One region of the Geminocystis herdmanii PCC 6308 genome, then DNA from elsewhere that is predicted to be linked to it. Evidence: predicted binding sites of a transcription regulator. Region 1 holds the regulator's gene; each other region holds the start of a gene.

Region 1 (7,910 bases):
GTAATTTTAAAATAGTTATTTATTTTTGTAAAAAAGGAATATATCGGATTTACGCCAAGATAAGCATATTTTGTCATTGCAAGGCACGTTCCCGTAGGTGTAGCAATCTCTTAATTCTTTTTGTTACAAATATCTAAGTCTTAATATCGCTAAATTAAACCCAAACACAATAATAAACCACTAAAAAAATGTAGATTTACAGCGATAAATTTGCTATTTTTTACTTTTTCTGGTTGATCATGATATTGCCTTACATGGTTGATTAATTGATAAGCAATGGGCAAACTTAGCATTACTATTAAAGCATTATCGGGAAGTATTTTGATTAGGGTTAACACAACACATAAACTATAGAACAAAATTACTGAGATGATTAATACTTTTGCTCCTAAATCTGTGCCTAATCTGACTATGGGAGATTTTTTTCCTGCGGTAATGTCATCGGTAACTTGATGAAAATGAGAACAAAAAAGGATGATGGATGTGGATATACCAATGATAGTTGATGCCCAAAGAGATGATGCTGAAAAAGATTGAGCTTGACTATAATAAGCAGATGCGATCGCCATAGGTCCAAAAGTGACAAAACAGATTATTTCCCCTAAACCTAAATAACCAAAACGAAAAGGAGGTCCTTGATAAGTGTAACCTAATGCACAACTAGCGATAATTAACCATAACACAGTCCAATCCTTGAGCCAATAATTTATTAACAAAATTCCCCCTAAACCCAATAATAAAAAGCCGATACTAATCCAGAAGATTAGGTTACGATTTCCTGTCAGATTTACTACTGAATGAGCTTTATTTACGTCTATTCCCGTATCAGAGTCAAAAACATCGTTACTGAGATTTAACCATGCAATAATGAAAATTCCTGAGAGTAAGAAAGTCAAGAAAATATTAAGATGAAATATTCCCGTTTCACCATAGGCTAAAGCCGTGCCAAAACCAATGGGAATAACTGCGACAGTGTACATGGGAGGTTTTATGGCGGCAAACCAAAGTTTATTTTTGCTAGGGGATGTATTGATATTTGATGATTTTGCCTGTTCGGTTATAGTCATGATCTCTAATTCGATATGATAGGGATTAGGGAATTGATAATAGACTTCTTGCGGAAGTCGAGTAATGAGTAATGAATAATAAGTAATGAGTTAAAAAATTAACATTTTTCACCCTAAATACAGATTTTACTTTTTATTGTGCAAGAGGTCTAATGAATAATGAATAATTGTTAGTTCCTCATTGTCTATCTTTGATTGTTGATTGTCAATTATTCTCTTGGAATTATGATAAATTTTATAGAGAGAAAAGTCGTTATTAACTATTCACTATTCACTATTTATTATTATTTATGCCCGTAATTCCTTCTCAATTTCATCTTTTAGATTATACTAAAATTTTAAAAGAATTAATTTTTTTATCTTCTCAAAAAAACGTTAATAACAGTCATCAAAATCCCGATATTATTTCTTTTTCTTTTAATATTGATCCTCTTGATAGTCTGATTTTTTTCTCGGTGATGAAGGAAGAAAATCAACTTTCTTTCTATTGGGAAAATCAACGAAAACAAGAATCGATCGTGGCTATTAGTGCTTTAAAAAGTTTGACGATTAATCATAGTCTAAAAGAAGATGATAATAGGTTTTCTTTATGTCAAAAGTTTATCACCGAAACCCGTCAAAAATTAGCTAATGATCAGGCTTATTTTTTTTCTTACTTTAGTTTTTTTAATTCTTATCATAATCTCTCTCATTCTTTCCCCCTCGCTACAATATTTTTACCTGCTATTCAACTACTAAAAAAAGATAATATTTATACTTTAACAATCAACACTTATAATAACCCAGAAAATATCAATTTAATTAAACAATATATAAATAATAATTTTAGTCAAAAAATAATCTCTAGTTATCAAAATTTTACGGAAGAAAAAAATACTTTACATTATAGTTTAGCAGAAGATCAATATCAATCTTTTATCGATAAAGTGAATCTAGGATTAGAGGCAATTCACACGAAAAAACTCACAAAAATAGTAGTTGCCCATAGTTTAGAAGTAAAAACTAATAAGAATTTTAATATTATTAAATCTTTGAATAATTTAAGAAAAAATTATCCTGATTGTTATGTATTTTCCATCAGCAATCAAAACCAAGAACATTTTATCGGTGCAAGTCCAGAAAGACTACTTTCTATTAAAGATAATACCATAATTAGTGATGCTTTAGCAGGTTCTGCACCCAGAGGAAAAAATGAGGAAGATGATAATTATATCGGCAATAAATTATTAGATAGTGAGAAGGAAAAAAGGGAACATCAAATAGTTAGTGATTTTATTTTTAATCAATTATTAACTATGGGATTAAGTCCGAGAAAATCTACATTAAAATTATTAAAGTTATCTAATATTCAACATTTATGGACTCCTATTAATGCTCAAATAAATACTGATTTAAACCCTTTAGAAATTATTGAAAAATTACATCCAACTCCTGCTGTGGCTGGTATTCCCACAGATATAGCTTGTACAGAAATTCAAGCCTTAGAAAAGTTCGATCGAGCCTTATATTCTGCCCCTATAGGATGGCTAAATAGGCAAGGAAATTGTGAATTTGTGGTGGGGATTCGATCGGCTTTAATTAAAGGTAATTACGCCCGTTTATTTGCGGGTGCTGGAATAGTTGAGGGTTCAAAACCTGAACAAGAATTGATCGAAATTAAGCTGAAATTTCAAGCTCTTTTACAGGCTTTAATATAGGTAGTGAGAGGTTGTTAAAAAAGTATTTTTATAAAGGGAGGAGAGAGGAGTTAGGAGTTAGGAGTTAGGAGTTAGTATTAACAATTACAATAGCTTGAGCAAATCGATTAAATTTTTATTGATTGAATCGTTAGAATATTATAGAAAATAACTATTGAAAATTGAGAAATTAAGAATGACTACCGTAAGCAATCCGTTATTAATCGGGGAAGGATTACCTCCATTTAAAGACATCGAGCCTAATCATATCGTACCAGCGATCGAACAATTATTAACGGAATTAGACATAGAATTAAGGCACTTAGAAGCCGATTTTAAACCCACATGGAAAGGTTTAGTTGTGCCTTTAAATCATATTGAAGAAAGACTGCGCTGGAGTTGGGGAATCATTGGGCATCTCATGGGAGTAAAAAATAGCCCAGAATTGCGTACAGCCTATGAAACAGTACAACCCCAGTTAGTACAATTTAGTAACAAATTAACTCAAAGTAAGACATTATACGAAGGGTTTGTCAAGATTAGGAATAGTGACGAATGGCATAGTTTCGAGTCGGCGCAACAAAGAATTATCGAATCTGCCATCAAAGAAGCTCAATTATCGGGAGTTGCCTTAGAAGGAGAGAAAAAAGAGCGTTTTAACGAAATTTACTTAGAATTAGCTGAATTATCGACTAAATTCTCGAATAATGTCCTTGATTCTACCAAAGCCTTTAAATTACGCCTAACAACTCCCGAAGAAATAGATGGCTTACCCGCCAGTTTACTCAGTTTATCCGCTCAAACTGCCCGAAGTGAGGGAGATGAAGATGCGACTCCCGAAAATGGTCCTTGGGTGATAACCTTAGATTATCCTAGTTTTGGCCCTTTCTTAAAATTTAGTAAGAGAGGGGATTTAAGAGAAAAAATTTATCGAGCTTATGTAACCCGTGCTGGAAGCGGAGAATTTGACAATAATCCCTTAATTATCAAGATTTTGAGCTTAAAACAAGAATTAGCTCACATTTTAGGCTATAAAAATTATGCCCAAGTTAGCCTTGCCAAAAAAATGGCGGATAGTGTGGAAACCGTGGAAAAACTCTTGGAAGAATTGCGAGTTGTCAGTTATACTGCTGCGCAACAAGAGTTAAAAGAGTTAAAAGAATTTGCTCAAGTTGATAACTTAAATCCTTGGGATGTGAGTTATTGGGCAGAAAAACAGAGGGAAACTAAGTTTAATTTCACAGAAGAAGAATTACGCCCTTATTTTCCTTTAAATGAAGTTTTAGAGGGTTTATTTGGTTTAGCAAAACGGATTTTTGGTATTAAAATTACTCCTGCTGATGGAGAAGCGCCTGTTTGGCATGAGGATGTTCGATATTTTCAAGTTGCCGATGAAAATAATGAGGTTATTGCCCATTTTTATCTTGATGCCTATTCGCGCCCTTCGGAAAAAAGAGGTGGCGCGTGGATGGATGACTGTTTAGGTAGGGCAAAATTTGAGGCAAATGGCAAGGTTATCACCCGTCTTCCCGTTGCCTATCTTACCTGTAATCAAACTCCTCCTATTGATGACAAACCTAGTTTGATGACTTTTGGAGAAGTTGAGACTTTATTCCATGAATTTGGTCATGGTTTACAACATATGTTGACTAAAATTGACTATATTGGCGCTTCTGGTATCAATAATGTGGAATGGGATGCGGTGGAGTTGCCTAGTCAGTTTATGGAAAATTGGTGTTTAGAAAAAAATACCCTCTTTGGTATGGCAAAACATTATGAGACGGGGGAAACTTTACCTTATCACTATTACGAAAAATTGTTAGCCTCTAAAAATTACATGAGTGGTTCTGGTATGTTGCGTCAATTATCTTTTAGCCTCCTCGATTTAGAGTTGCATTCCCGTTATAACCCTAATAGTGGTGAAACTCCTCACCAAGTGCGCGATCGAATTGCCAAAACAACTACAGTAATACCACCTTTACCAGAGGATGAGTTTTTGTGTAGTTTTGGACATATTTTTGCTGGAGGTTATTCCGCAGGTTACTACAGTTATAAATGGGCGGAGGTGCTTAGTGCCGATGCTTTTTCTGCTTTTGAAGAAGTAGGTTTAGAAAACGAAAACGCTATTATTGAAGTGGGCAAACGTTTCCGAGACACTATTTTAGCATTAGGAGGAAGTCGATCGCCCATGGAAATTTTCACTCAATTTCGAGGCAGACAACCCGACACGAAACCTTTACTTCAACATAGTGGTTTGTTAACTGCATAAATAATCTAGTCTATCAGAGTCTTTCATTTTAACCTGAGTTCACCTCAGTTCGATGCAAGAATGTCTGATAAGGGCAGGTTTCAGGTGTAATTTTCAGAAGATTATATAATTCGATCAAAGAATTGAACATAAAAAATCAATAAGGATAGATGAGGGCTGACTTGGAAGACAGGCAGACAGGCAGACAGGAAGATTATATTTTTTGTGAATGAATAAAATTCTCTCAAAAGTACATCAAATATTAAGAATTTTTCTCCCTGTCCACTTGTCCACCTGTCCACCTGTCTAGTTTTCATCATTTTCTTTATGGTTCACTGAGGTATTATCCCTGAGTCATGCCCATAATTTCATAACCTGCATCGACATAAATAATTTGTCCTGTAATACCACTGGCTAAATCACTGCACAAAAAGGCGGCGGTGTTGCCCACTTCTATTTGAGTTACTGTACGTTTTAACGGTGCAACGGCTTCTACATGGTGAATCATGTCTAAAATTCCCCCAACGGCTGAAGATGCAAGGGTACGAATAGGACCAGCAGATATAGCGTTGACTCTTACATTTTGACTACCCAATTCTGAGGCAAGATAACGCACACTCATTTCTAAGGCAGATTTAGCAATACCCATAACGTTATAGTTGGGAATAACTTTAACTCCTCCTAAATAACTTAGAGTTAAAACACTACCACCAGAAGCCATTATGGGTTTAGCGGATTGTACTAAACGGGTGAGAGAATAGGCACTAATATCGAGGGCGGTTTTAAAACCATCACGGGAAGTGTTACTAAAATCTCCTGCTAAGTCGTCTTTTTGAGCAAAAGCTAAACAGTGAATTAAAATATCAATATGTCCCCATTTTTCTTTGATTTGAGCAAAGGTTTCATCAATTTGAGCATCATCTTGTACGTTACAGGGTAGAAAAACACTAGGGTTTAAGGGGGCAACTAATTCTCCTACTTTTTTCTCAAATCTTCCTTTTTCATCGGGGAGGTAGGTGACTCCAATATTTGCTCCTGCTTTATGTAGTTGTTGAGCGATACCCCATGCGATCGATTTATTATTAGCAATACCAGTGACAAGGGCATTTTTGTTTGTTAAATCTAACATATTCTTGATTTTTTCTTTAATTTTCTGTAATATCTGACAGTAATTGATTAAACTAATTACGTTATTGATAGTTATCTAGTTTACAATTACTTATCTTCTTATAAAAAGTGTCCTTTGTACGATCGAACCTTAAATATTATTCAGTAACTATCCCCTATGCAATCAGTATCAACTCAAGAGCAACCTTTAGCGTCCGTATTTCGTCAAATTGGTGCAGGAATTTATACTCCTGTGATAGAAAGATTTGAGCGTGGTAAAACGATTTTTTTCCCTGGAGATCCCGCCGAAAGGGTATATTTTTTAATGAAGGGTGCTGTCAAATTGTCACGAGTGTATGAAGCTGGGGAAGAAATTACTGTTGCTTTACTGAGAGAAAATAGTATTTTTGGCGTACTCTCCTTAATTACAGGACAAAAGTCCGATCGATTTTATCATGCGGTGGCTTTCACTCCTGTAGAATTATTATCAGCACCCATTGAGCATTTTCAACGATCGTTAAGAGATAATCCTGAATTATCACGACTGATGTTGCAGGGGCTGTCGTCTCGTATTTTACAAACAGAATTAATGATTGAAACCCTTGCACATCGTGATATGGCTTCCCGTTTGGTTAGTTTCTTGTTGATACTATGTCGAGATTTTGGTATTCCTAGCCTTAATGGTATCACGATCGATCTCAAGTTATCTCATCAAGCCATCGCCGAAGCCATTGGTTCAACACGGGTGACAGTTACAAGATTACTGGGAGAATTAAGACAAGACGGCATGATTTCTATTACCAAGAAAAAAATTACTGTGCATAATCCTGTCGCTTTAAGTCAACAATTCGCCTAATATCCGATAGTAGATATAGATACTGGATAATTCTCAATTTTCAATTATCCATTCTCCATTACTATGGTTGTTTTTGGCGATAATTGTTCAATTCTGCTTTTAAACGAGCAATTTCTGAACGTAACTCGTCTAATAACTCCTGTAGATCGATCGAACTGTCAGCTTCCACAGTAATGGTAGTATTAGGATTAGAAGAACTTTGTTTAGTCGCTTCCGCCCTGTTTTTGACTTCTTGGGCAAATTCCTTTAATCTTTCCCTAGTTTCAGTGTCAAACTTACCAATATCACTGAGAAGATTTGTTAAACTATCCTCAACCTTTTCGGTAAAAACTTCGGCAAAGGCTTTTCCAAAAATAAATGCTTCGTTTAGGGGGTTACTCATTGGTAATATTTCTTAATGATTCTTGAATAAATTATAGCAATCCTCAGCCATTTATGTAAAAAATAATCTTTTAGACTCAGTAACTCATATAATAGACTTCGACCATATTTGGTTTAAGAAGGGTTAAAATCCTTACTACAAACTAATAAAAATGTCATTGCGAGGTAACGAAGCAATCTCTTCAAAAAATGACTATTCTATAAAAAAATAACTATTAATATAAAATAAAATGAAAAATATTAAAGTATTAATTTTAGACATTGACGGTACAATTTCAGGTAAGTCTAATCATGTGAACGATCGAGTTAAAAAAGCCATTAATCAAGTAAAAAATAGGGGCATAAAAGTCGGATTAGCCACAGGAAGAATGTATAGTTCAGCTTTAAGATTTCATGAAGAAATAGAGGCTAACTTACCTATTATTGGCTATAATGGTGCTTGGATACAGAATCCTGAGACTTCAGAAATATTATTACATAAGCCGGTTAATCACAATATCGCTAAAGAAATAATCTCTTATTTTAAGGATAAACAAATAGAACATGATATAGAAATTCATCTTTATTTTGATGAT
Region 2 (7,910 bases), 300 kb from region 1:
TCAAATCTTTGGGTTTCCCAATTTATATCGTCAAGGTTGCCACTGGTGGGAATTAATCTTTGGGCTAATTTTACTGGTTTTGTACCAAGATTTGACCACCATTGACTAATTAATTGTAAATTGGTGAGGTTATGGGGATTTTCGGATTTTGTCTGCCAAGTGATTTTTTTATTCATGGTATTTCGATCGAACTTTATTTTATGGTAACTTTAACGATGATGAGAATTAAATAATCTACTTAAGTTAAATGTGTCTTAGCTAACTCATTGTCTGGTAATGATTAGGTTTTTAATAATTTTTAATGTTTTCAGATGATGCTCAGACGATCGTGCTATATAATTATCTAATTAAATTATCCTCTAAAATGACAATTTCCTCCGAAAATAAGATTTTTATACTAACTGTTTGTGAAATTCACTATGATTAAAACTGCTATTGGTGACAACCTTGATTGTGAAACTTTAAACCATAAATTTCATGAGATAATTAATGGTGAGTTTGATAATCTCGACCGAATTGAAATTGACTGTTTTAAGGAAGATAATTACTTAGTCATTTTAATTAGTGAATCTATTACGGAAGTGATCGATCGAATCAAAGACACCTTAGAAGAATATCAGATTGTGGATAACTTTTTGATTCGCAATATTAATGATGCCAATGAAATTTATTACAACAGTATTGAACATAATTTAGAAGATATTAAGCAAAAAAAATATTATAGCTCTCAAAATTTTTCTGTTGGGTTTATTGTCTCTCTTTTAGGAGGAATCTCCTTAGGTATTATCGGAATTTTTTACTATTTTACTCGCCCTTGTGTGTTAGGAGAATGTAGCGTTATTACTGAAACAGAGACATCAATTTCTAATCAATTTGAAGCTAATTATCAAAATTTAACGGAAGAAAATATCAAGGCTTTACAACTAGGCTTAATATTAGAAATTAATGAGTTAAAAAGAATTCCCCGTTGGTCAAAATACCATGAAGAAGCCACTTCTTTTATAGAAAAATATGATAAGAAAGTTAGTCAATTAGATAATGTCTTGGGTGCTTTACAGTTAGAAAAAGACTCAACAAATTTAACTCAAAATCTTCCTTTATCTCTGGATGAATGGATTAGAATTAAAGGTTTTTGGCAGGAATCGATCGAACTTATGAATAGTTTAAATATCGATATTTTAGCCAACTTTAAAAACGAAAAATTAAATCTTTATCAAAATCAACTAACCATTGCTGATAATAATATTAGCAGAGAAAAACAAGGACAAGAAAATTTAATTAATGCTCAAAACTTAGCTACAACTATAGAAAATAAACAAAAAGAAATTAGCAGTTTAACAGACTTAGAAAATATTGAAAAAAGTTGGCAGACTGCAATAAAACAAGTAGAATCGATCGAACCCTTAACGAAAGCCTATCAAGAAAAAGAAACCCTTTTAAATAGTTATCTCCTCAATTTAATGGAAATACAAAAACAAATTACCAAAGAAAAAAATGCTCTCAATATTAAAAATCAAGCAAAAAAAAATATCAACGAAGCCTTAGAATCACAAAAAAATAATCAATGGACAAAAGCAGTTTCTGCATGGGAAAATGCTTTAAAAGAATTAAAAAAAATTGCTCCCGAAACCTTCACCGCCCAAGAAGCTAAAAATTTAGAAACCAGTACTAATAAACAACTAGAAACAGCTAAATCACAACTAAAAAAAGCCCTTGTTAAACAAGAAATTAAAGCCGAATTAGATACTATCTGCAATAATAGCGAGTTAAAGTGTAGCTATAGTGTAGAACCAAATACCGTTAAAATCTTTTTAAATCAAGAATATTTACAAAAAATATCTAAACTATCAAGTCTTAACAGTTTAACCAATAATGATCAACAAAAACAACAGATAAATACCCACATTGAGCAAGTTGAAAAAAATTATCAATATATAAGTACAAAATATCAAATTATGGTAGAAGTATATAATCCCCAAAGACAATTAATTATGATTTATAATACACGCATTTAGAACACAATAATTAAATTAGGACACTTCTAAATTGAAAGATAAAGGTAGGCAACAGACAAAAGGCAAAAGGCAACAAACAGCTAAAAATTTTATTCGTTTTCTACTAATCTAAAAATCTATAAGTTAATGAGTTTTAACTTAATTAAATATTTGTAAAAATTGATGCTAAAAAAATTTTCTATAGACTTTATAATGTGGAAGTCAAAATTTAGGCGAGGATAATGCTAAAAATTAGAACAAATCAAAAAAGACTCAATATAATTATTAAGAAAATTAAACAATCCTACAGTTGGCAAGGTTGTGTTGTTTTAAGTGCCATTCTTTTATTAAGTTCTAGTTATGCCGTTTATGCTCAAGATACAGCTAAAGATTTGCAAACTATTACAGGAGAATTAAAAGTTGGTTTAGATACTTTATGGGTAGTTTTAGCCTCCGTCTTAGTAATCTTGATGAATGCAGGTTTTGCCATGTTAGAAACGGGTTTTTGTCGTCGCAAAAATGCCGTTAATATGTTATCAAAAAATTTGATTGTTTTCGCTGTATCTACGATCGCATTTTGGGTATTAGGTTTTGGCTTAATGTTTGGAGATGGTAACGGCTTTATTGGTTTACAAGGATTTTTCTTAAATGGTACTGATAATAGTCCAGCCATAGGGGATGCCTATGAGGGAGTTTATGGTGCTTTGAATTGGGCTGGTGTACCCCTATCCGCTAAATTTCTATTTCAAGTAGCTTTCGCTGGTACTGCTGCTACCATCGTATCGGGTGCAGTAGCAGAAAGAATAAAATTTATTGATTTTGTGCTGTTTAGTATTTTTCTAGTTGCGATCGCATACCCAATTATTGGTCATTGGATTTGGGGAGGCGGTTGGTTATCGAAAATAGGTTTTCAAGATTTCGCCGGTTCAACCGCAGTGCATTCTGTAGGGGGGTGGTGTGCTTTAACAGGAGCAATGATTTTAGGACCTAGACTGGGAAAATATCAAGCAGGAGGGGGTATAATGCCCTTACCCGGACATAATTTAAGTATCGCCACCCTTGGCTGTTTCATTCTCTGGATTGGTTGGTTTGGCTTCAACCCCGGCTCTACTATGGCAGTAGGAGAAGATATTGCTTATATTGCAGTTGTAACCAATTTAGCCGCCGCCTCTGGTGCTATCACCGCCACTATTAGCAGTTGGATTTTGGCAGGAAAACCTGATTTATCCTTGACAATTAACGGTATCTTATCAGGATTAGTTGCCATCACCGCCGGGTGTTCTATGGTTAGTTACTCTAGTGCTATTTTAATTGGTGCTTTCGGTGGAATCTTAGTGGTTTTTGCGGTGTATTTCCTCGATAGTCTCAAAATCGATGATCCTGTAGGAGCTGTGTCTGTACATTTAGTGAATGGTATTTGGGGTACGATCGCCGTAGGATTATTTGCCGATTCCATCATCACAGAAAATGAAAATATATCAGGTTTATTTAGTAGTGGCAACTTTAACTTATTAGGCGCGCAATTACTAGGTATTGTATCAGTTGGTATTACAATGATCGTTTTTAGTATTCTATTTTGGAACTTACTGAAAGTAACCCTAGGCTTAAGAGTATCTCAAGAAGAAGAATATTTAGGTTTAGATATTGGTGAACATGGTATGGAGGCTTATAGTGGCTTCTTAGAATTAGAAGGAGAAATGGGAACTATCCTTCCGACGATCGAAAATTAAAAAAAGACAGGTGAATAGGGGGATAGGTGGATAGGTGGACAGGGGGACAGGTGGACAGGTGGACAGGTGGACAGGTGGACAGGTGGACAGGTGAATAGGTGGACAGGTGGACAGGTGGACAGGTGGACAGGTGGACAGGTGAATAGGGGGACAGGTGGACAGGTGGACAGGTGAATAGGGGGACAGGTGGATAAGGTGTTAATTGTTAATTGTTAATTGTTAATTGTCTATTAGTGCGTTTTTTGTTATAATTGCAATTATTCTGAAAAAAACTTTATTTGACGTTTACGGATAATATAGTCCCGATAGTCTTGATTAAAATATTTGTTTGACTACAATAATTATTTTCCGGTACTCCATGAATATAAAACACATATTCCTTTTAAGGAAGTATTATAAAATAATGATAAGTTACTTTCTATGACTTAAATAAAAAGTAATTATGACAAACCCCAAAATAATCCTATCGTTGGGAGTATAATTTTTTGGTTGTAATAAAAGTGATCGATCGAAAAAGAAGAAATAGAGACTAAAAATATTAAGACAAGATTTCAGAATGTGTTCCTCGGAATTGTACCTAAGATAAAATTAATTTTAAATCATACTTGACTTAAGTATATTCAAGTCATGCTGTCCATGAATAGATGCTTTCGGAGTGAGATTAAATGGCTTTAATTTTGATAAGTCTAGCCTCCATAAATTACTAAAAAATTTTTTATCTTCATAAAATTCCGCACTTTATAGAAATAATTAGGAATCGGTTATTACTGAAAGTCTTAAACAAAATCACAAGCTCTATTTGTTCTTAAAAATAATTCTAAATCTATTTAATAAAACCATGTTTTACTCAAACTACTTATTTTTTTAAACGTAGTTTGAGCATAGAAATCATAGGTATTTTTCCAAAAGCCATAAATAACGAAGGCACACACACTAAACTATTATCAAATTTTTTGAGGGAATTGAATGCCAAAACAAATTATTATTGCAGAAAAACACCATATCGCAGCGGTATTTGCTGAAGATCAAATTCAAGAATTAGTAGTTGCCACAGGCAATCAACAGGTAGGAGATATTTATTTAGGGACAGTAGAAAACGTCATTTCAGGGATAGATGCGGCTTTTGTTAATATTGGTGATGCAGAAAAAAATGGTTTTATTCATGTAACAGATTTAGGTCCTTTACGTCTAAGAAAAACCGCAGGTGCGATTACAGAATTACTGTCACCTCAACAAAAAGTATTAGTGCAAGTAATGAAAGAGCCGACAGGCTCTAAAGGTCCTCGTTTGACGGGAAATATTAGTCTTCCCGGTCGTTATTTAGTCTTGATGCCCTATGGTAAAGGGGTTAGTTTATCTCGTCGCATCAAAAATGATAATGAACGTAATCGATTACGCGCTTTAGCTATTTTGCTCAAACCATCAGGAATGGGATTATTAGTGCGAACTGAGGCGGAAGGAACGGCGGAAGAGGCAATTATTGAAGATTTAGACTTATTACAAAAACAGTGGGACAAAATACAGCAGGAAGCTAACTATATCAGTCCTCCAGCTTTATTAAATCGAGATGATGATTTCATTCAGAGAGTGCTACGAGATATGTACACTGATGAAGTTAATCGTATTGTGGTGGACTCGGAAGATAGTGTAAAAAGGGTGAAAAAACAGTTAATGAATTGGGGGGCTGGACTCTCACCAGAGGGGATTTTGATCAATGCCCATCAAGAAGCTACACCGATTTTAGATTTTTTCCGAGTGAATGCGGCTATCAAAGAGGCGTTGAAGTCAAGGGTAGAATTGCCTTCTGGGGGTTATGTTATTATTGAACCGACAGAAGCGTTAACGGTGATTGATGTTAACTCTGGTTCGTTTACCCATTCGGCGACTTCTAGGGAAACAGTATTATGGACTAATTACGAGGCTGCCATCGAAATTGCTCGTCAATTGAAGTTGCGTAATATTGGCGGTGTGATTGTGGTGGACTTCATTGATATGGATTCTCGTCGAGATAAATTGAAGTTACTAGAACATTTTAATAGAGTACTGAAAACCGATAAAGCTCGACCTCAAATTGCTCAATTGTCAGAGTTAGGATTAGTGGAGTTAACCCGTAAACGTCAGGGTAAAAATATTTATGAATTATTTGGACAACCTTGCTCCCACTGCAACGGATCAGGATTAGTCGCCCATTTACCCGGTCATCATGATGTTGATCCTTTACCTTCTAATTATTACACTCCAATTATTGCCAATAAAAATCAGGATAAACCAATTCTTGAGGACAAAATTATTCTTGGAGAAGATTATACTAATGATTTAGAGGATACGGAATTAATTAATCATCCTAGTTACCAAGATCAAAATGGTGCAGCTCGTCGTCGCCGTCGTCGCCGTGAAACTCCCTTGAAAGATGAAGGGATGTTAGTGTCAACTACTAATAATTTAACGGAAGCTGAGGTTAAGCCCGAACGTGAAACCTCACAGCGCGAACGAATAACTCCTTCTCGTGAAACTAAAAAAGAACGTGGAGTATTGCCTCGTCATAATCGAGATGAGAGTAAGTTAGAGAAGGTGGTGGTAGAGATGACAGAAGTAGAACAAGAAATTTATGCTTTAATGGGGGTTTCTCCGATATTGCGTTTAGAGCAAGAATTTAAAGATCCAAAAGCACTGATGGTGTATGTGAAATCTCCTAATGATGAAAAAGACACTAATCAAACAGATATATTTGAAGATACAGAAAATTATGTTCTTGATGATGAGGAAGAATCAAAATCTCCTTTATTAGATGCGATCGCTAATTTGGTGTCTCCAGATACTGATGATGATGCCATAATTTATAGCAGTGTGGAAATGGACAATGATTCTGAGGAAGAAGCACCGATGATTTCTCAGAATTTAGATTTAGACACAGAGGAGGAAGAAAAAGATGAGGTAAGTACAGATTTTGAGCCTTACCAAAGTCTGATTTCTGAACCTGAAACTATTACAGAGGCTTTAATTAAAGAAGCTAAGATGAGCGATTTACCTGTAGTTCGTACCCGTCGTCGTCGTACCTCTCGATCGTCTGCAGTGATGGAAAACGAATAACAATGAATAATTAATAATTAACAATCCACTATTCCCTATTTAATATCTTGAAAGTTGTTTTTTCACCCCGATTTTTAGATCATAAGACGGGGCATTTTCATCCAGAATGCCCTCAACGGTTAACGGCAATTCAACAACGGTTAATAACGGGGGTTTGTCAGGATAAAATACAATGGTTAGAACCAAGTTCGATCGCTCGGCAAACTTTCACGATCGAGCAAAGTCAAGCTATGTATTGGGTTCAAAAAATCCATGATAGTAACTATATTGAAAAAGTACGAACTATTGCTCATCGTGGGGGAGGCAAATTAGACGAAGATACTCCTGTTTCGGCTCAAAGTTATGATGTGGCACTCTTAGCCGTGAGTGCTTGGTTAGATGGTGTTAATGAGGTTTTAAAAGATAGTGAACCTTGTTTCATTTTAGCACGTCCTCCCGGTCATCATGCTACTTCTACCGTTGGCATGGGTTTTTGTCTTTTTTCCAATGCTGCCATTGCCGCTAACTATGCCCTATCTCAAGGTTTTAAAAAAGTCGCAATTTTAGATTGGGATGTACACCATGGTAACGGTACAGAAGAAATTATTGCCCATAATCCGAATATTATTTACTGTTCTTTACATCAATACCCTTGTTATCCGGGGACTGGACAAGAGTTCGATCGAGGTCACTACAATAATGTTTTAAATATTCCCCTCAAGGCTGGAAGTACGATCAAGGAATACAAAGAATCTTTTGAACATAAAGTGATTCCCTTTATCAGCGAATTTCAACCAGACTTATTAATTGTCAGTGCTGGATATGATGCTAATCATGATGATCCTCTTGCGTCAGTTTCTTTATTTCCTCAAGACTACTATACTTTAACTCAATATTGTTTAAAAATCACCCGAAAAATAGTATTTGGGTTAGAAGGGGGATACCATTTAGAGGCTTTAGCGGAATCTGTAGAACAAACTCTTCTCGCTTGTATATAAATGAAGCATAAAATTTTAGATAAAGGTAGGAGATAGGAGATTGGATACAGGAGATAGTAGGAAGAATTGATTTAAACTTATACAAAATTAATTTTAGAAAATAAGTTACTCTTATTTAA
Region 3 (7,910 bases), 1.7 Mb from region 1:
CGTTAAAGTTTTTAGCGGTTATCATGCCACCTAAATAACAACCTGTGATACTGGCGATCGATTCAAAATTACTAATAACTTGGGCAATAGTAATTTTTTTACTGGCGGATGCTTGAAAAGATGAAAGTAAAGTCATCCCTAGGGTAGCAGGATCAAAACATCGATCGAACCGAGTAGTATTGTCGTATGATGCCCCCTGAAAAATAGCACCATTTAAGTGAGCTCCATTCAAAAAAGCTCCTGATAAATCGGCTTTCATGAAATTAGCTTTGGTGAGGAAACTCCCCGTAAAATAGGTTTCTTTAAGAATAGCTTTTTTAAAACTCGTTTTAGTTAAATAGGCTTTGATGAGATAAGCACCTGTTAAATTCGCCCCTGTTAAATTCGCACCACTTAAATTAGCCTCATTTAAGTAACAATGGCTTAAATTAGCATTGCTCAAATCAGTATCTCTTAAATCAGCATAACTTAGATCAGAACCTTGTAGATTAATGCCTTTTAAGTTACTATTTCTTAAATCAATTCTTCTCAACTGCATTTTAGGAAAATCTCTTTCCCCTTGACCGTATTGAGCTTTAATATCAGTATTGTAGTTATTTACCAGCATCTTATTATTTCCTTTTATCTAAATTATGTTGATTTAAGATTCTTAATTTTTAAGTTTATAAAAGAATTTTTTAATGTTTACTTTTCTTAATGATTTTTTTATCTTTCTTTAATTTTAACGGGATTCATGACAAAAAGGGTATTTTTTTTAACAAAAGTTTGCTAAACTTTAAACATCTTATAAATAATTATTTTTGTTGAGTATTTATACAGAGAAAACATCAAAAATAAATATTATTTATTAAAAATTTTTATTGAGGATTTATGGAGGGTTTGATGATCCTAAGTATTTCTTGATAAATTTGACTACTGATTCGATCGCCCCTCTTGCCATATTCTAATTTAATATCATCCACAAAAAAATTAAGTTTAAACTCATAATACAGAAAACCCTCATCATGATTTAATGCAGTGATCCAAATTTGGGGGTCTTGCCATTTTTTTCTTTCTTTAAATTTCGACTTAAACCAATCGCTCAATTCCAATACATAATCATCTAATCGAGTTTCTTCTAATTGAGGGTTAATAATTTTTTGGTATAAACGATAGGTTCTTTTTTTGATTAAATTAATTTTGCGATCCCATTCTTGGGGGATCAAATAAAGGTCTTCTTCTTGCAAATTAGGGTCTTTTAACCAAAGACGATACCATTGTTTAACTAACTCGATTAAGGCTTCTGAGTCTTGAGACTCGATAAATTCATTAAGAAAGATGTCTTGATCTCCCTCCGTAATATTAAAACCGATTAAAGAAAGAACTTGTTGATATTCTTGGATAATATTAGCAATTTCTTCAGAGGTTAAACCACCCTTTTCGGCGAATTGTAATGTCACCACTAAGGCTTCTAAAGAATATTCGATTTCCTCTAGTTTTTCGTTAACTTGTTGTTCCGCTAATAGTCTTAATTTCCCGATTTCCTGTTGTTGCTTCCCATGAACAGAAGATTCATTATCTAGGTAGTATCGATCGATCAAACTCAATTTTTGTTCAATATTAGCTAAAGTATCAGGATGAGCAAGGACAACTTCAGTAATGATTTTTTGCAGATATTCCAACTCATATTCAGAAGCAGGAATTTCTAAAGTACTGGAATAGTAAAAATAAGAAGTAGGACGACTTAAATTAGTAATATTTTGATTTTGTAAGATACTATTAGGGATATAAACATCACAATGACTATCAAATAAATAAATTTGTGTCACCCTCACACCGATACGAGATAACATTCCGATCGAGCCATCTTCCAATCGTAAAACATCTCCAAATTGAAAAGGAGTATCAATCAACAACACGATACCACTAAAAAAATTAGCGAGAATATCTTTTAAGGCAAAACCAATAATAAAAGTAGCCCCTCCCAATGTCACCCAAATTCCCGTTAAATCCACCCCAAAGGTTTTTAAAGAGAAAACACCACCCAATAAAAAGATAATAACAGGAATAACAGCTTCTACCAAAGGTAATAAAACATCATCCCACATCACTTCTGTTTGTTGAGTATATTGTTTGAGATAGTAGATAATTACTTGCTTTAAAAGTGATACCAACCAATAACTAACAATAATAATTACCGTCACCGTGAGGATAGTTTGCAGGATATTTTTATCTTCTACCAACTCCAAATCTCTCAAAGTGAATTTAAGATTAAGTACTGTAAATATACTTAGAAGAGGATACCCCGATACATTGAGAGTCACTAAAGCAATATCTTGTTCTAACTGACGAAAGAGAGGACGTAAAATAAAAAATAAAATAAGATAAATAACTATAAATCCGATACTTAAAAATCCTAAGTGAAAAAGAATAGATTGAATGGGAGGAGAAAGATTAAACCAATATTCTTGAAACATATTTTAAGAATTGAGAATTGAGAATTAAGAATTGAAAATGCAAAATTAAAAACTATTCATTATTCACTATTCATTATTCACTGCTTAATTGTATTTTTGGATACAGAAAAGATTAGTTAAAACATAACAATATTTAACAGTTAATTGAAGACTTAAGAGATTAAATCCTCAATTTCTATGTAGTTTTGGTGCAAATCTATACCAATAAAAATTCATGGTGATGATGTCAAAAAAAATGAATAACAAAGTATCTCGATCGAACGATCAAGGTAGTTTTATACTTAATTCTATAGCTCGTGTTAGAAATTTATTTTCTCCTTATCAGTTAGCCTGTATTCCCTTAACCGCCATTATTATTATGGTGTGGAATAGCGCCGCAATGGCACAAGGATTTGGACAACCCGAAGATGTAGGGCAATTAAAAATCGTTTTAGATTCTGTTTTCTTATTGATAGCAGGTATTTTAGTTGTGTTCATGAATGCGGGTTTTGCCATGCTAGAAGCGGGTTTTTGCCGTCAAAAAAATGCTGTTAATATCCTTGCTAAAAACTTAATCGTCTTTGGTATCGCCTCTATTGTTTATTGGGCGATCGGTTATGGTTTAATGTACGGTAACGGTAACGGTTTTATCGGTTTAGATGGTTTCTTTTTCAATGGTAGCAGTCTCCCTTACAGTGACTCAGAAGCCTTTGAAATAACCAAAACCATGGTTGAAGGAGTAGAAGTTGAAGTGAAAACTTTGACAAAAGTACCTGAGTCTATCTCTTTCTTTTTCCAATTAGCTTTCGCCGCCACTGCTGCCACGATCGTATCTGGTGCGGTAGCCGAAAGAATTAGATTTGATGCCTTTTTAATTTTCAGTGTACTATTAATCGGAATTGCTTATCCCATTACTGGACATTGGGTATGGGATGGCGGTTGGTTAGCGGAAATGGGATTTAAGGATTTTGCAGGTTCAACCGTAGTTCACTCTGTCGGTGGTTGGGCAGCCTTAATGGGGGCTTCCATTTTAGGACCCCGTCAAGGTAAATATTCCAGCGATGGTAAAGTAAATGCTATACCCGGTCATAATATGAGTATTGCGACTTTAGGATGTTTAATCCTTTGGATTGGCTGGTTTGGTTTTAACCCCGGTTCTGAGTTAGCTGCTACTGCAAACGTACCCTATATTGCTCTTACTACCAACTTAGCCGCAGCGGCAGGTAGTATTACAGCTACTGCGACATCTTGGGCAAAGGATGGTAAACCAGACTTATCCATGATTATTAACGGTGTTTTAGCTGGTTTAGTGGGTATCACCGCAGGTTGTGCTGATGTAACTTATTTCGGTGCTATTATTATTGGTGCTATTGCTGGTGTCATTGTGGTTTTTGCCGTAGGATTTTTTGATAAAGTTTTAAAAATTGATGATCCTGTTGGTGCAACTTCTGTTCACTTAGTCTGTGGTATTTGGGGAACTTTAGCCGTAGGTATTTTTAGTGTAAATGGTCATAGTTTCTTCACCCAATTAATCGGTGTTTTAACCGTGGGTGGTTTTACTGTTGTTGTTAGCACTATCTTTTGGTATGCTCTCAAAGCTACTGTAGGTATTAGAGTTCATGTTGAGGAAGAAGTGAAAGGTTTAGACATTTCCGAACACGGTATGGAAGCCTATAGCGGATTTGTCAAAGAAGCTGACATTCTTGCTGGAGGCTTTGGCTCTAGCGTTGGAGAAGTTAGTTCTGGCATTGAATTATAGTTACAAAAGCAGTTAGGTTGTAGGGACGCAAGGTTTGCGTCCATTAAAGTTTGCGTCCATTAAAGTTTGCGTCCATTAAAGTTTGCGTCCATTAAAGTTTGCGTCCATTAAGGTTTGCGTCCATTAAGGTTTGCGTCCATTAAGGTTTGCGTCCATTACAATCAATAACTCAGTTAATCCTGTCTCTTAGAAGACGGGTTTTTTTTGCTTGTTTTGAAGATTTAAGTTTAAAATTGACTTAAAATTAGTCTTTTTTTACGCAATGATAACCAATGCGATTATTTGTTTCGTTTTATTACTCTTTCAAAGTGTTTGTTTTTTTATTCTTCTGAGTCGATTATTTAGGGGGGCAACTCGATTTCCTCCTTTAAAACCTGAATCTGCTGATCCTTCTTTGTTAGCTAAAGTTAGTGTGATTGTACCCACTCTCAATGAGGTCGATCGAATTGATAAAATGCTAGAAGGCATTACCCGTCAAAGTTACGAAGTCAAAGAAATTATTATTGTCGATAGTAACTCCCAAGATGGTACAAGAGATAAAGTAATAGAAGCCTCAAAAACTGATCCTCGTATTCGTCTTGTCACCGATCCCCCCTTATCTAATAATTGGGTGGGCAGACCTTGGGCATTACATAATGGATTTTTAAATAGTTCAGAAACCAGTGAATGGATTTTAGGCATAGATGCAGATACTCAACCCCAAAAAGGCTTAATTCCCAGTTTGATAAATTTTGCGAATGCACATAATTATGATGTGGTGTCTCTTTCTCCTCAATTTATTCTCAAGGGTGCTGGAGAATGGTGGTTACAACCTGCTTTGTTAATGACTTTGCTTTATCGTTTTGAGTCGTCAGGAGTCGATGCAAAAAGTGCGGAAACGGTGATGGCGAATGGACAATGTTTTTTAATTAAACGCAAGGTTTTAGAAGCTATAGACGGTTATAGTTTTGCTTCTAATTCTTTTTGTGATGATGTGACTTTGGCTCGTTATATCGCCAGTTTAGGTTATAAGGTGGGTTTTGCTGATGGTGCAAAAGTGATCAAAGTGAGAATGTATGAGGGTTTAGAAGAAACTTGGCGTGAATGGGGAAGATCGATCGATCTCAAGGATGCAGGTTCAAAAGCTCAGTTATGGGCAGAATGTGGCTTTTTAGCTTTAATTCAGGCTTTACCCTTTTCGATCGTGCTTATAGGCTTTTTCTTCTGTTCTCAGTTAGATTTTCTCAGTTTTTACTTGTTATATATCCTTAATTGTATTTTACTATTAATCCGTTTTGCCTTATTAGGTGCGATCGCCCCTTCCTATCAATTTACGAAATCACCGAGGGAATTATTCTTTTTACTCTCCCCTACCGCCGATATTTTCGCAGTAGTAAGAATCTTTTTATCAGCTACGCAAAAACCCCGTCAATGGCGAGGCAGAAACTATTAGACATCTCCATTAATTGCTAAAATGAGGGCTGAAGCCCTTACTACGAGCCAATAAAAAATCTTTTTTGGAGAAGTCTATTAAGTACCTGAGTTCGATATAAAAATAGGTGAGGACTGACTTGGAAGACAGGCAGACAGGCAGACAGGAGGATTGTGTTTTTTTGAGTCAATAAAATTATTTTTAAAACCCACAAATATTGGGAATTTTTCTACCTGTCCACTTGTCCACTTGTCTACCTGTCTAGTTTTCATCATTTTCTTTATGTCGAACTGAGGTATTAAGTAGGGTTTGCTGAAAAGTCTACGGAGGAAAATCAATGATTAGTTTTGATGATGAAATGAATAAACTGTCACCTGAAAGACGAGCAAAAATTGAAGCTAAAACTCAAGAATTGTTACAAGAAATGCAAATCATTGACGAGCTTCGTCAACGACTAGAAATTTCTTCGGAAAACATTATAGAAAGTGAAAATGAATACTCCTATTTTTCAAAAAAATCGGCTGATTTAAAACAACATCTTACCCTAGAAAATTTAACCCGTATGATAACTGAATTAGGAGGAGAATGGGAACTTATTCTCAAATTTCCTGATACACAAATCATTAAATTAAATAATCATCAATTAAATTAAACCTAAAATCTACTAACTGAAACCTTCCCTTATCCAATATTTTCGTATCAAACTCTACTTAGATGCAAACTAGCTCACGAATAAATTGGGAGAAAATTGTTCTTTGTGGACTTTTAAAAAACCCTTAAGTAATTACAATTAAAGATTATCTTTAAAAAAGTAACTATGAGCGGAAATAATTCACGGGTTCAAGCCATTAACCAAATTACCAATAGAGAAATCAAGCCCTTTAACACTCCCAAACGGTTAGAGGATATGTGGGCAAAAGATGTTTTTACTCTTAGCAAGATGCAAGAGTGTCTCCCTAAAGATATTTTCAAATCTCTGAAAAAAACCATTCAAACAGGTGAACCTCTTGATGTGTCTATTGCCGATGTGGTAGCAACAGCCATGAGAGACTGGGCAATTTCCAAAAAAGCCCTTTACTACGCCCACGTTTTCTATCCTCTTACTAACTCTACAGCAGAAAAACATGACGGTTTTGTCTCCGTACAGGGTGACGGTTCGGTTATTTCTGAGTTTGCAGGTAAAGTATTGGTAAAAGGCGAACCCGATGGCTCATCTTTTCCTAATGGGGGGATTCGATCGACCTTTGAAGCCAGAGGCTATACGGCATGGGATGTCACCAGCCCAGCCTATGTTATGGAAACTGATAATGGCGTAACCCTTTGTATCCCTACGGTATTTGTTTCTTGGACAGGAGAAGCCCTAGATAAGAAAACTCCCCTACTTCGATCGAATGCAGCTATGAATAAAGCGGCTCGTAAAGTCTTAAAATTATTAGGACATAAAGAGATAGCTCCCGTTAACTCCAGTTGTGGAGCAGAACAAGAATACTTCTTAGTAGATGCCAATTTTGCTCATAGTCGCCCAGATTTATTATTAGCAGGAAGAACCTTATTTGGTAAACCCTCCGCTAAAGGACAAGAATTTGATGATCACTACTTCGGAGCAATTCCTGAAAGAGTACAAGTGTTCATGCAGGATGTGGAAGAATCCATGTATCGCTTAGGAATTCCTGCCAAAACTCGCCATAATGAAGTTGCTCCCGGACAATTTGAATTAGCTCCCTTCTTTGAAGCAGCAAACGTAGCAACAGATCATCAACAGTTAACCATGACCATTTTACGCAAAATGGCAAAAAAACATGGTTTTATCTGTTTACTCCATGAAAAACCCTTTGCAGGTATTAACGGTTCAGGAAAACACGTTAACTGGTCGGTAGGTAATGCTACACAAGGTAACTTACTAGACCCGGGTGATACTCCTCACGCCAACGCTCAATTTTTAGTTTTCTGTGGAGCAGTAATTCGAGGCGCCCATAAATACGGACCCCTTTTGCGCGCAGTCGTAGCAACAGCAAGTAATGATCACCGTTTAGGGGCAAACGAAGCTCCCCCTGCCATTATGTCCGTGTATTTAGGTTCACAATTAGAGGACGTTTTTGAGCAAATCCGCAACGGTGAAGTTAAAAGTTGCAAAAAAGCTGAAACTATGAATATTGGTGTGGATACTTTACCAGAGATTCCCATGGATCCGGGTGACAGAAATCGTACATCTCCCTTTGCCTTTACAGGTAATCGTTTCGAGTTTCGTGCGGTAGGTTCAGGGCAATCTGTAGCAGGTCCTCTTGTGGCTATGAATACCATTTTA
Region 4 (7,910 bases), 1.7 Mb from region 1:
GGGAATTATTCATAAAAAAAGATGTTATAGTGAGTAACGAAATAGACGTTATTTTAATTCTAATTCTTAATTCTTAATTCTTAATTCTTAATTCTTAATTCTTAATTCTTAATTCTTAATTCTTAATTCTTAATTCTTAATTCTTAATTCTTAATTCTTAATTCTTAATTATGTCAAAAAATATTGCACCTTGGAGAACTTATTTACAAAAAGCACTACACAAAAATCGTTCCAACCTATTCAGTCGTTATTTTGCTTTAGCTACCGTCACAAAAACAGGTTATCCTGCCAATAGAATGGTAGTTTTTAGAGGCTTTTTAGATAATAGTAATAAACTAGAAATAATTACAGATATTCGCAGTCAAAAAATAGAAGATTTAAGTCATAATTCCTACGGTGAAATTTGTTGGTATTTTGCCAAAACAAGAGAACAATTTAGAATAACAGGAAAAATAGAAATAATCACCGCCCATGACGATAATCAAGAGTTGCTAAAAGAACGTCAAAAAATATGGCAAAAACTAAGTTTAGCAGGAAAAGAACAATTTTATTGGGAAAATCCTAGAGAATTATCGATCGAAAATAGTGAGATTCCTACGGTAGATATTGATGAGGAAAAACCGATAGAAAATTTTTGCTTATTATTATTAAATCCTGAAATTGTGGATCATTTAGAATTAAAAGGCAATCCACAAAATCGTCATATTTACGAGATGGATAATGAGGAAAAATGGCACATGAAAAAAGTTAATCCTTAGTTTTTTTCAATGCTTTAACCTAACACCTAAAACCTAATACCTTCCCCCATTAAAAAACTATGAGGCAACGCTTACTTAACAATCGTAGTATAAAGAAAACTCGTAAGGATGAGGACGAAGACGCATAGGGTTAACCTCGTTATCTAGCTTATACTCAATCCAGTTTTCGATAAAGTCTGTAGTAAATACACCACAATCCGTTAAGAAACCATGATCTTTTTCTAAGGCTTCTAAAGCCGCTTCTAATGAGCCGGGAGTGGAAGGAATTTTGCTTAATTCTTCAGGAGATAAGTCGTAAATGTCCACGTCAAAAGGCTCACCCGGATCGATTTGATTCTTAATACCATCGATACCAGCACATAACATGGCGGCAAATGCTAAGTAAGGATTGCTTGTAGCATCAGGACAACGGAACTCAATACGTTTCGCTTTGGGGTTACTACCCGATAAAGGAATACGGATAGAAGCCGATCGATTTCCTTGAGAGTAAGCTAAGTTTACAGGAGCTTCAAAACCCGGAACTAAGCGTTTGTAGGAGTTAGTGGTAGGATTAGTTAATGCTAAAAGAGCAGGAGCGTGTCTGATGATACCACCAATATACCATAAAGCCATTTGACTTAAACCAGCGTATTTGTCACCAGCGAATAAAGGTACACCGTTATTCCAGATAGATTGGTGAGTGTGCATACCAGAACCATTATCATTAAATAAAGGTTTAGGCATAAAAGTCACAGTTTTGCCGTATTTTTTCGCTACGTTTTTGATGACATATTTATAAGTCATTAAATAGTCTGCCGCTTCCACGAGGGTAGAAAATTTAATACCTAATTCATTTTGTCCACCCGTTGCCACTTCATGGTGATGTTTTTCGATGGGTACTCCACATTCTGCCATAGTTAAGAGCATTTCTGTACGAATATCTTGGGTTGTATCCGTAGGTGCAACGGGGAAATAACCTTGCTTGTAACCCGGTTTATAACCTAAGTTTCCACCTTCTTCTACTCTACCAGAGTTCCAACGTCCTTCCACACTGTCCACATAGTAGTAACCTTTGTTTTCAGTTTGATCAAAACGAACATCATCAAAGATGAAAAATTCGGCTTCGGGTCCAATATAAACAGTGTCACCGATACCACTAGAGGCTAAATATTCTACAGCTTTAGCCGCAATACTACGAGGGTCTCTCGAATACCATTCACCCGTACGAGGTTCTTTGATACGACAAATCATACTCAAAGTAGGTTCAGCATAGAAAGGATCGATCCATGCGGTGTTAGGATCGGGTACCATACACATATCTGAGTCATTAATGGCTTTCCAACCACGAATACTTGAACCATCAAAAGCTACACCTTCAATGAAAGAGTTTTCATCGATTTGATCATAATAAAATGAACAATGTTGCCATATACCGGGAGTATCAATAAATTTTAGGTCAATAATTTTAATTTTTTGATCTTGAATCATTTTCAAGACTTCTTGGGGGGTACTAGGCATTAACTATTTCTCCTTTACTTACTTTATTTATTTAACCACTCAAACACTTAATGCTAAGGATAGATTTATCTTTGTTTTGTAGCTATTGATACATAATCTTCAAATCACCTCAGTTGTTGATTGCAGGTGTCAGGTGTCAGGTGTCACCTGAGTTTAATATAAAGTTTCGGTGGTATAAAAGTGACAAGTATCCAGTGTTAGGTATTAGGTTAAAGAATTCACAAAAAATATATCTTAATTGATTTTCTTATTTTAAATTCTTTATATTAATTAATCAATGTTCGAGAAATCTTTACCTGATACCGATGAAACCTATTAAAATTTAACATATAAATGAGTGCGTAACGTCAGTTAAAATTATCTTAAAGATCATTAATCACAGAAAAGATGAATCATTTACAACACTATTTCGATGCAGAAGAAAAGAAAAGTTTTGAGTTACCCGGTGCTAAACCCCATTATAATCCCGATCGAGCAGGACAAGTAGGACATATCGCCCTTGATTTAGCTTTAGATATAGACAATCAAAGTTTCGGCGGTACTTGCACTATAACCCTAACTCCTGTTCGATCGAACATCAAACAATTAAATTTAGATGCAGTGGACTTGACTATTAGCGCCGTTTTAGTGGATAATATTAGTCAATCTTTTAATTATGATGGGGAAATCCTGACTATAAACCTATCAGAAGCCACAACCGATAAGGATTTAAAGATTTCGATCGAGTATAGCAAAGAAAAACCCCAACGAGGCTTATACTTTATCGCCCCCGATGAACATTACCCAAATAAACCCTCCCAAGTGTGGACACAAGGAGAAGACGAAGATTCGAGATACTGGTTTCCTTGTTTCGACTATCCGGGGCAATTGGCAACATCAGAAATAAAAATAACAGTACCCTCAGATTATATTGCTATCTCCAATGGCGAGTTATTTAAGACAGAAGAAAAAGACGGTAAAAAAATTTATCATTGGTTGCAATTCCAAGTGCATCCCACTTATTTAATGACGTTAGCAGTAGGAAAATTTGCGGAAATTGAGGATAAATGGCAAGACATCCCCGTTAATTATTATGTGGAAAAAGGCAAAGAAACCGAAGCTAAAATTAGCATGGGTAAAACTCCAAAAATGATTGAATTTTTCTCTCAAAAATACGGTTATTCTTACCCCTATTCTAAATATGCTCAAGTCTGTGTCGATGACTTTATTTTCGGCGGTATGGAAAATACTTCAACTACCATCCTAACCGATCGATGTCTCCTCGATGAAAAAGCCTCCCTTGATAACCGCAACACCGAGAGTTTAGTTGCTCACGAGTTGGCGCATCAATGGTTTGGGGATTTAGTGGTAATTAAACATTGGAGTCACGCATGGATTAAAGAGGGAGCGGCTTCCTATGCAGAAGTATTATGGACTGAATACGAATACGGTAAAGACGAGGGCGCTTATTATTTACTAGGGGAGGCAAGAAATTATTTTCAGGAGGATTCTTCCCGTTATCGCCGTCCTATTGTTACCAATGTTTACAGAGAAGCTATTGAATTGTACGATCGACATTTGTACGAAAAAGGTGCTTGTGTTTATCACATGATTAGGGGGATTTTGGGAGAGGAGTTATTTGATAAATTTATTCATAGTTTTATTAATAAAAATGCCCATAAAACTGTCGAAACTATTGATTTATTACGCTCGATCGAAGAATCAACAGGTTATAATTTAAGTCCTCTTTTTGATCAATATGTCTTTAGGGGAGGGCATCCAGATTTTAATATTAATTATAGTTGGGATAGTGATAGTAAGTTAGCCATAGTAAAGATTAAGCAAACTCAAGCTAAAGAAAAAGATGGTAAATTTATCGACTTATTCGATTTAAAAATACCCTTCGCTTTTGGTTATCTTAAAGAAGGAGAAAAGCCTGTTTTAAATACAGTTTCTCTCAAACTTAATCAACTGGAGCAAATTTTTTATTTTCCCTTACAAGAGAAGCCCGATTTTATCTCTTTTGATGTCGGTAATTATCACTTAAAAACTGTTAAATTAGAATACGGATTTAGTGAATTAAAAAATCAGTTAAATCATGATCCTGATGTGATTTCTCGCATTTATGCTACGATGGCTATTGGTAAAAAAGGTAACTTAGAAGCAGTAAAAGCCTTAGAGTATGCCCTTGAAAACGAGAGATTTTGGGGAGTAAAAGTCGAAATTGTCAAACAATTGGGCAAAATTAAGCTAAATCAGGCAATGGAAGTCTTAATTAACCACCTTAACGACACAAATCCTAAAGTCAGAAAAGCCATAGTGGAAGCCTTAACCCACCACAAAAACGAAGCCAGTTACAACGCTTTGAAAAATATCGTCATCAACGGTGATGCTAGTTACTATGTGGAGTCGTCTGCTATCAACGGTTTAGGGAAGTTAACCACTGGTAGCCTTGAAGATAAAGAAGAAGAAGTTATTACTCTCCTTGAGGAAATTTTAACAGAAAAAAGCGGTTGGAATGAGGTAATTCGATCGAGCGCTATTACCGCTTTAAGTCACCTCAAAACCAACGAAAAAGCCGTTGACATCATCGCTAAATATACCATTTTGGGTACTCCTCAACCCCTGCGCCTGACGGCAATTCGTAGCTTAGGCTCGATCGCTAAAGGACAAAAATCTGATAAACTAACCTTTATCCTCGAAAAATTCGAGTCTCTGATGTCAGATACCTTCTTTTTGACTCAAATGTCATTAATCGGCGGTTTAGGGCAAATAGAAGACTCTCAAGCTATCGCTCTATTAACAAATTTAGCGGATAGCACCCCTGATGGTAGAGTGAAAAGACGTGCCGAGGAGGCAATTAATGGAGTAAGAGGTAAACTAGGTAAAGATAAGACGATGAAAGACTTACAACAAGCTATGGATAAGTTAAAAGAGGAAAACCAAGACTTACAAAGCCGTCTCGCTAAATTAGAAACAACAAACAATTAAGAATGGAGAATGGAGAATTGAGAATGGAGAATTGAGAATTGAGAATTAAAAACTTATCAATTTTTCTTCTAATCCCCTAATCCCCTAATCCCCTAATCTCCTAGTCTTCTAGTCTCCTAGTCTCCTAGTCTCCTAGTCTCCTAGTCTCCCCAACACCCTAATACCCTAACACCCCAACCCCCTTTCCGATACCTATTACTGACTGATGGAAATATGTCGAGAGGTGATAAGCGCTAAATCCGAAAGGTTATCGATGGTTTCTAAGTAGGGGAAATAGCCTAACACTGGCACTTGAGTTAAGGATTCTACTAACTCTTTGGGTGTCCATTTATTTATATCTTCCTCACTACAGGCATTGACACAGTTAAAAATAATCCCTTTTAATTTGACTTTGTGATGTCGAGCTAAGGCTACATTTGCCACTGTCTGGGCGATCGAACCTAATTTCACAGGTACGACTAATATAGTATCTAAACGCCAAGTACCTGCGATGTCGGCAATAGTTAACTCGTTTGTAATGGGAGAGCCTAAACCGCCTAAACCTTCTACGAAGACTAAATCACAGGTTTTTTGTAATTGTAACAGATTTTGCCAGATAATGCTTAAATCGATCGAGCGGTTTTCTAATGCGGCGGCAATGGGAGGCGCTACGGGAGTATCAAACCGTAAGGGTGTAATCACATCATCAAAAAACCGTTGATAAAATTCTGCATCTCCTTCTATGCCAGTTTGTAACAACTTCATTAACCCTGTTTTCACTTTGGGAAAATACTGCTGATAATACGCCCTTAAAGCTGTGGTAATGATGGTTTTTCCTGCATCTGTATCTGTACTAGCAATTAATAAAGTGTTCATGAATTTTAATATATTGTATGTTACCTCGATCGAACTCTAAGAAACCCTGTTATTGATAAAGTTTGAACAAGCTAACAAAATTTTACCAGTTTTCAAGAATTAAATTTAGTAAAGTATTACTGAAAATCAATTTAACTAATGTTTAAATCAATTCTTGCTACTATCTCCTATCTCCTATCTCCTATCTCCTATCTCCTATCTCCTATCTCCTATATTTACCACTTCTTATAAGGTAAAAACTTACCACACATTGTAACTTTAACTCGATCGCCCTTAGGGTCTTCCACTTTATCCACATCTAGGGTAAAATCGATGGCACTCATGATACCATCCCCAAATTTTTCTTGAATCACATCCTTGAGAGGCATTCCATAAACCTGCATAATTTCGTAAAAACGATAAATCAGAGGATCAGTAGGAATTATCGGGTCTAAAGAGCCTTTTAATGGGGGTATAGTTAATTCTTCAGCAAACTCAGGGGATAACCCTAAAGCCTCTACTAACTTTTTCGCTTCCGTCTCATCAGCGGTAGCTTGACGGTAGATGACGGAAGCAATCCAAACTTCATCTCTACCTAAAATTTCTTCTAATTGGGCAAATGTAACTCCTTTTGCTTTTTTTGCACTTAATAAAGTTTGCGTAATTTGTGCGATCGCCATATTTTTTTTCCTTTTTATTATTAACTAAAATTATCCTTCATGCCTCTTAAACGCCCAAAAACCCTAGTAGGTTCATCGAAACCCATAGCCTGTTTAATTTTGGGGTTATCCCACCGTAAAAAAGGATTGGTTAATTTCTCGATTTCGATCGAAGATGGTATGGTAGGAATATCTTGAGTTCGATCGATCTTAACCTGTTCATAGCGTTTTTGTAAATCTGGGTTATTGGTATCCACCGTCACCGCAAATTTTAAATTACTGAGGGTGTATTCGTGAGCACACCATACCCTCGTGGAATCAGGAAGATTACGAAACTTCCTTAAAGAGTTTACCATGTCCGTTGGTGTACCTTCAAACAATCTACCGCAACCCCCTGCAAATAAAGTATCACCGCAGAATAACTCCCCCCAACCTGAATCTTCTATCGGTGGAAAATAGTAAGCAATATGAGCGTAAGTATGACCGGGTACAAAGTAAATATTAGCCTGTCTTCCTGCAAATTCTACAGTATCCCCCTCCTGTAAAAAGACTTCTTGACGAGGAATTCTACCTTTGTCTTTTACTCCCCCATAGACAACAGCACGAGGATAATGTTCTAATAATTCCTTATTACCTCCCACATGATCAAGATGATGGTGAGTATTAAAAATAGCCACCAAATCCGCACCTAATTTCTCTATTTCTGCTAAAACTGGTTTCGCTTCCGCAGGATCAACTACGGCGACTTGATTATTATTAACATCATGGAGGAGAAATATGTAGTTATCGCTTAATACGGGAATCCTAATAATTTTCATAGTAATAATTACATAAAATAGACTCTTTTTAATATAACAAAATTTCGTCTTAAGATTCTTTTATCTCAGAACTAATGATACTTTAAAACTCGAATTTAAAACTATTAACTCTTAGCTATTAATTATTTATTAAAAATATCAATTATGGCTTGTTTTTGTTCTTCATCATAACCCCATTTAGTTAAGAATTGTTGATACAATCCCTCTTTGCATTCGATCGAACTAATTAATTGTTGAATTTTAATCGAGATTTCAGCTAAAGATAATTGTTGAATAAAATTTAAACTTCTTTGAGTTACCCTAGCAGATTTTTGAGCCATTTCTAAATTATTATTTCTGGTATGAGTGATGCCCATTGCCGTTGACATTGCCAC

What was found. The regulator NtcA, encoded in region 1, controls nitrogen genes in cyanobacteria. The targets are predictions, from matches to a motif close to TTTGTANCNNNNGNTACAAA.
Region 2: the regulator NtcA is predicted to act here: its motif matches at 2,165-2,184, upstream of SYN6308_RS09295 (ammonium transporter).
Region 3: the regulator NtcA is predicted to act here: its motif matches at 2,544-2,563, upstream of SYN6308_RS16415 (ammonium transporter).
Region 4: the regulator NtcA is predicted to act here: its motif matches at 2,331-2,350, upstream of glnA (type I glutamate--ammonia ligase).

Annotation. Positions count from the first base shown of each region.
Region 1 is NZ_CM001775.1:1,539,997-1,547,906, reverse strand. It holds gene menA (2-carboxy-1,4-naphthoquinone phytyltransferase) at 150-1,067, opposite strand; gene SYN6308_RS07865 (isochorismate synthase) at 1,358-2,764, shown strand; gene SYN6308_RS07860 (M3 family metallopeptidase) at 2,940-5,012, shown strand; gene fabI (enoyl-ACP reductase FabI) at 5,335-6,120, opposite strand; gene ntcA (global nitrogen regulator NtcA) at 6,277-6,954, shown strand; gene SYN6308_RS07845 (DUF6825 family protein) at 7,016-7,336, opposite strand; gene SYN6308_RS07840 (Cof-type HAD-IIB family hydrolase) at 7,566-7,910, shown strand, end outside.
Region 2 is NZ_CM001775.1:1,842,682-1,850,591, reverse strand. It holds gene SYN6308_RS22215 (hypothetical protein) at 1-176, opposite strand, end outside; gene SYN6308_RS09300 (hypothetical protein) at 420-2,015, shown strand; gene SYN6308_RS09295 (ammonium transporter) at 2,237-3,724, shown strand; gene SYN6308_RS09290 (Rne/Rng family ribonuclease) at 4,691-6,814, shown strand; gene SYN6308_RS09285 (histone deacetylase family protein) at 6,859-7,791, shown strand.
Region 3 is NZ_CM001775.1:3,264,639-3,272,548, reverse strand. It holds gene SYN6308_RS16425 (pentapeptide repeat-containing protein) at 1-607, opposite strand, end outside; gene SYN6308_RS16420 (mechanosensitive ion channel family protein) at 858-2,456, opposite strand; gene SYN6308_RS16415 (ammonium transporter) at 2,692-4,194, shown strand; gene cruG (2'-O-glycosyltransferase CruG) at 4,457-5,626, shown strand; gene SYN6308_RS16405 (hypothetical protein) at 5,943-6,257, shown strand; gene SYN6308_RS16400 (glutamine synthetase III family protein) at 6,423-7,910, shown strand, end outside.
Region 4 is NZ_CM001775.1:4,151,878-4,159,787, forward strand. It holds gene SYN6308_RS20670 (16S rRNA (cytosine(967)-C(5))-methyltransferase) at 1-13, opposite strand, end outside; gene SYN6308_RS20675 (Npun_F5749 family FMN-dependent PPOX-type flavoprotein) at 171-758, shown strand; gene glnA (type I glutamate--ammonia ligase) at 834-2,255, opposite strand; gene SYN6308_RS20685 (M1 family metallopeptidase) at 2,643-5,225, shown strand; gene bioD (dethiobiotin synthase) at 5,421-6,080, opposite strand; gene cynS (cyanase) at 6,296-6,739, opposite strand; gene gloB (hydroxyacylglutathione hydrolase) at 6,760-7,536, opposite strand; gene SYN6308_RS20705 (hypothetical protein) at 7,659-7,910, opposite strand, start outside.